DNA from 2 places in the Streptomyces sp. NPDC046909 genome. Region 1 is predicted to be linked to the other one. Evidence: riboswitches for the same ligand, from Rfam matches in the RefSeq annotation. Region 1 holds a riboswitch; the other holds the start of a gene.
What was found. A riboswitch is a leader RNA that binds a small molecule or an ion and turns the genes downstream of it on or off. The one in region 1 is predicted to bind cyclic di-AMP.

Region 1 (2,194 bases):
TGAAGTGGGACTTCAACCGCTGCTTCACCGATGCGGGCTGGCCGGGTGAGCCCTACCCGCAGCGGCTGTGGGTCGACCATGTGCGCGGCTTCTACGCCCTCCTGGACCGGTTGCGGGCGGCTCACCCGGGCGTCGCCTTCGAGTCCTGCTCCGGCGGCGGTGGCCGTATCGACCTCGGGGTGCTCAGCCGTACCGACCAGGTGTGGACCTCGGACAACACCGACCCCTTGGACCGGCTCGCCATCCAGCACGGCTTCAGTCAGATCCACCCCGCGCGCGTGATGGCCGCCTGGGTCACCGACAGCCCCAACACCCAGCTCAACGGCCGGGTGAGCTCGCTCAAGTTCCGGTTCGTGAGCGCCATGGCCGGGGTGCTCGGGGTCGGCGGGGACCTCTCCGAGTGGAGCGAGGAGGAGCTGGCCGAGGCGGGGCAATGGGTGGGCCTCTACAAGGAGATCCGGCCCCTGGTGCAGCGCGGCGACCTCTACCGGCTGCGGCCCCCGCGCGGCGGGCTCAGTGCGGTGCAGTACGTCCGCGGGGACGAGGCCGTCGTCCTCGCCTGGCTCCAGGCGCAGAGCTACGGCGAGCCCGTCCCGGCGCTGCGGCTGCGCGGGCTCGACCCGGCAGCGTCGTACGAATGCCTTGAAACGGGCGAAATTCACAGAGGTGCGGTATTGCTGCATCACGGACTTCGGGTTGGATTGCGGGGCGACTTGGATGCGGCAGTTCTCCGACTGCGTCGCATCTGAGTCGTCTGTCCGAATTGGTGGCTTCCTTCGCCTTCCTTCACCTTCATTCCAACTCGCTCTGGAATAAAGGAAGCTGTGAAAACGGCACGTGAGGAGCGTCATATCCGTGACCGTCCGTCGCCCGTCATGTTCACGTAATTCCCGTGTTTTCCCAAGGGTTTTGCGGGGCGGGCGGCGGGCTGAATTCACACAGGGTGACCGGTAATTCTCACAAGGGATCAAGAGGAACGCATTTCTCTGGAACCTCTCGCTTGTCCCTTTGCGTCTTCCTCGCTTACGTTCGCCACCAATCCGGACGGACGCCCAATCCTGCCGCCGCCCGGTGCCCGCACAACTCACCCGTGAACGGCAGGAGCGGGGGACCCACAGGTACAACCGCCTGTTCCGGTCTCCGGAACGGCTAGGGGTTAAGCCGCACTTCGGTGCGGCCGGACATCTCCAGTCCGCACCCGACAGCTCACCTCGTAGGCGCCGGAGAGGAATTCGCCATGCCCGCGAAGGGTAAGCACCGCCGTCCGAAGACCCAGCGCCTCACTCGCTCGATCGCCGTCGCCGGCACCGGCGGAGCCGCACTCGCCCTCCCGCTGATGGGTGCCGCAGGCGCCCACGCGGCCACCTCGCAGTCCGTTTCGGAAAAGGCCGTCCAGTCCCTTCCGGCCGCCGAGAAGACGGCGACCGAGAAGAAGGCCGCGGAGAAGAAGAGCGCCGCGAACACCGCGACCGTGCGCACCTATTCGGTGCGGGCCGGTGACTACCTCTCGAAGATCGCCGACGAGCAGAACGTCAGCGGCGGCTGGAAGAAGCTCTACTCGGACAACCGCGAGGCCGTCGGCTCCGACCCCTCGCTGATCCACCCCGGTCTGAAGCTCACCCTCGGCAAGAAGGCCGCGGCGAGCACCGACAAGTCGGCGAGCACGGAGAAGTCCACGAGCTCCGGGAAGTCCACGAGCGCCGAGAAGTCGTCGTCCTCCTCGTCCGGCTCGTCCTCCTCGAACACCACGAGTGCCACCCAGAGCAGCGAGTCGACCGGCACCAGCAGCTCCAGCGGCTACACCCTCCCCGTGACCGGCGCCACCGTCGGCACCGCCTACCACACGGCGGGCAGCATGTGGTCCAGCGGCTACCACACCGGTGTCGACTTCGTCGTCCCGACCGGCACCTCGCTGAAGGCCGTGGCCGCGGGCACCGTCGTCTCCGCCGGCTGGGGCGGCGCGTACGGCAACCAGGTCGTCATCCAGCTCGCCGACGGCTACTACGCCCAGTACGCCCACCTGTCCTCGCTCTCGGTCTCGGCCGGCCAGACCGTCACCGAGGGCCAGCAGATCGGCCTCTCCGGCGCGACCGGCAATGTCACCGGCCCGCATCTGCACTTCGAGATCCGCACCACGCCGGACTACGGCTCGGACGTCGACCCGGTCGCCTACCTCCGCTCGAAGGGCGTCGCC
Region 2 (2,194 bases), on a different contig from region 1:
GCTGCGCCCGTCCGGTTCGCGTCGAGTCGCCGGGGGATTCCATCCGTATTCTCTGATCATGGCCGCACCCACCGCATATTCGCTCATCGCCACTGACCTGGACGGAACCCTCCTCCGGGGTGACGACACGCTCTCCGACCGGTCGCTCGCCGCGCTCGCGCGGGTGGCGGAGGCAGGCGCCCGGCATCTGGTGGTGACCGGCCGGCCGGCCCCGAGAGTGCGACCACTCCTCGACGACCTCGGCAGCACGGGGCTCGCGGTGTGCGGACAGGGCGCGCAGGTGTACGACGCCGGCGCGGACCGTCTGCTGTGGTCGGTCACCCTGGACCGGGAGCTGGCCGAGACCGCGCTCGGCAAGATCGAGGCCGAGGTCGGCCAGGTGTACGCCGCCGTCGACCAGGACGGCGTCGAGGGGCTCACGCTCATCGAACCGGGCTATCTGATGCCGCACCCGACCCTCCCGGCTGTACGGGTCGACCGGCGCGACGACCTGTGGTGCGAGCCGATCAGCAAGGTGCTGCTGCGCCATCCCACGCTGTCCGACGACGAGTTGGCGGCGACCGCGCGCGGAGTCGTCGGTTCCCTCGCGACGGTCACGATGTCGGGTCCCGGCACCGTCGAACTCCAGCCATGCGGCATCACCAAGGCGACGGGTCTCGCCCTGGCCGCCGAGTACCTCGGCCTCGGCCCGGACCGGACCATCGCCTTCGGGGACATGCCCAACGACATCCCCATGTTCGACTGGGCGGCCCACGGCGTCGCGATGGCGAACGCCCACCCCGAACTCAAGGCCGTGGCCGACGAGGTGACCTTGTCCAACGAGGACGACGGCATCGCCGTCGTCCTCGAAAGACTCTTCGGCAGCCCTGGGCAGAGCCTTTGTACGGGCCCTTAGTAGGCGCCCCACACGTTGTCGATGGACCCGTACCGCTGCGCCGCGTAGTTGCAGGCCGCGGTGATGTTGGCGACCGGGTCGTACGGGTCCCACGAGGTGTTGGCCACGTGGTACGCCTGGAAGGTCGGGTCGATCACCTGGAGCAGGCCCTTGGACGGGGTGCCCGCGGCCGCGTTGGAGTCCCAGCCGTTGATGGCGTACGGGTTGCCCGAGGACTCCCGGATGACATTGCGGTAGATGCCGTCGTACGTGCCCGGGATGCCGTTCTGCGCCATGACCTGGAGGGAGGCGCGGATCCAGCCGTCGAGGGTGTCGGAGTAGCCGAGCGAGGTCGCGGAGACCGTGCCGGTGGTGGCCGCGGAGGCGCTGGTCGCGCCGATGACGGGGAAGGCGAGCGCGGCGACGGCGGCACCGGTGACGGCGAGTTTGCGGGACAGGCGCATGGCGAAGTTCCTCTCCGGCGCCTGCGAGGTGAGCTGTCGGGTTCGGGCGGGAGATGCCCGGCCACACCGGAGAAGGCATGGCTTCACCCCGAGCCGTACCGGTGGGCCGTAATGGCACCGGTGCGGCGACTTACCTTGGGTCCCCCGCTCCTGCCGTACGTGTTCTCGTGAGTGAGTGAGCGGTATCAGGGCGGCGGCAGGATTCGGCGTCCGCCCTGGGCCGGGAACGTATGCGATCGCACATGTCCGGAACAAGTACCGGATTCACACATCACACCCGTTGATCATGGTGTGCGGCTTATGGGGCGCTGAATTCCGGGGGTGACGGGTGTGGCGAAGTGAGGCAAGTCACCGCGAAGCGCAAGAGGTGCAAAACGGTCAAGAATGCCCAACTGGCAACTAACCGGCCGTCCGTGGAATCCGCCGCTCCCACGTCCGGTGGAAGACCACCTCGCCGCCCTCCGCGCAGATCACCTCGTTGAAGGTGAGGAACTCAGCCGCCTCACAGGTGATCTCCGAGCGGGTCCGCACCGTGGTGTCCCACGCCAGCTCCGGCCGGTGCAGCCGGATCGACCACTCCGAGCGGGCCCGCGCCGACAGCGGGTCCGTCTCGTCGATCGTGTACGTCTCCAGCGCGTCCTCGGTGAACTCCAGACCGTCGGGGTACACGCGCGTGCCGCCGTATCGCGGATCGACCTCCAGCCGCCACTCACCCTTGGCGACATCGCGTACGACGAGGCGCTCGGGGCGCGGTTCGTCGAGAGTGACCGGGAAGGCCACGCCCAGCGGCTCGGACTGCTCGGGCTCGTCGAAGGTGACGGGCGCGCTCAAGTCGTGATTCCTGACCGGAAGTTCG

Region 2: another riboswitch for cyclic di-AMP. It lies ahead of ABZ928_RS43250 (transglycosylase SLT domain-containing protein); the one in region 1 lies ahead of ABZ928_RS07175 (LysM peptidoglycan-binding domain-containing M23 family metallopeptidase).

The regions. Positions count from the first base shown of each region.
Region 1 covers NZ_JBEYXC010000002.1:643,157-645,350, reverse strand. The annotation lists gene ABZ928_RS07180 (alpha-galactosidase) at 1-749, shown strand, start outside; cyclic di-AMP (ydaO/yuaA leader) riboswitch at 1,056-1,233, shown strand; gene ABZ928_RS07175 (LysM peptidoglycan-binding domain-containing M23 family metallopeptidase) at 1,238-2,194, shown strand, end outside.
Region 2 covers NZ_JBEYXC010000019.1:20,102-22,295, reverse strand. The annotation lists gene ABZ928_RS43255 (HAD family hydrolase) at 59-895, shown strand; gene ABZ928_RS43250 (transglycosylase SLT domain-containing protein) at 892-1,338, opposite strand; cyclic di-AMP (ydaO/yuaA leader) riboswitch at 1,344-1,530, opposite strand; gene ABZ928_RS43245 (CocE/NonD family hydrolase) at 1,738-2,194, opposite strand, start outside.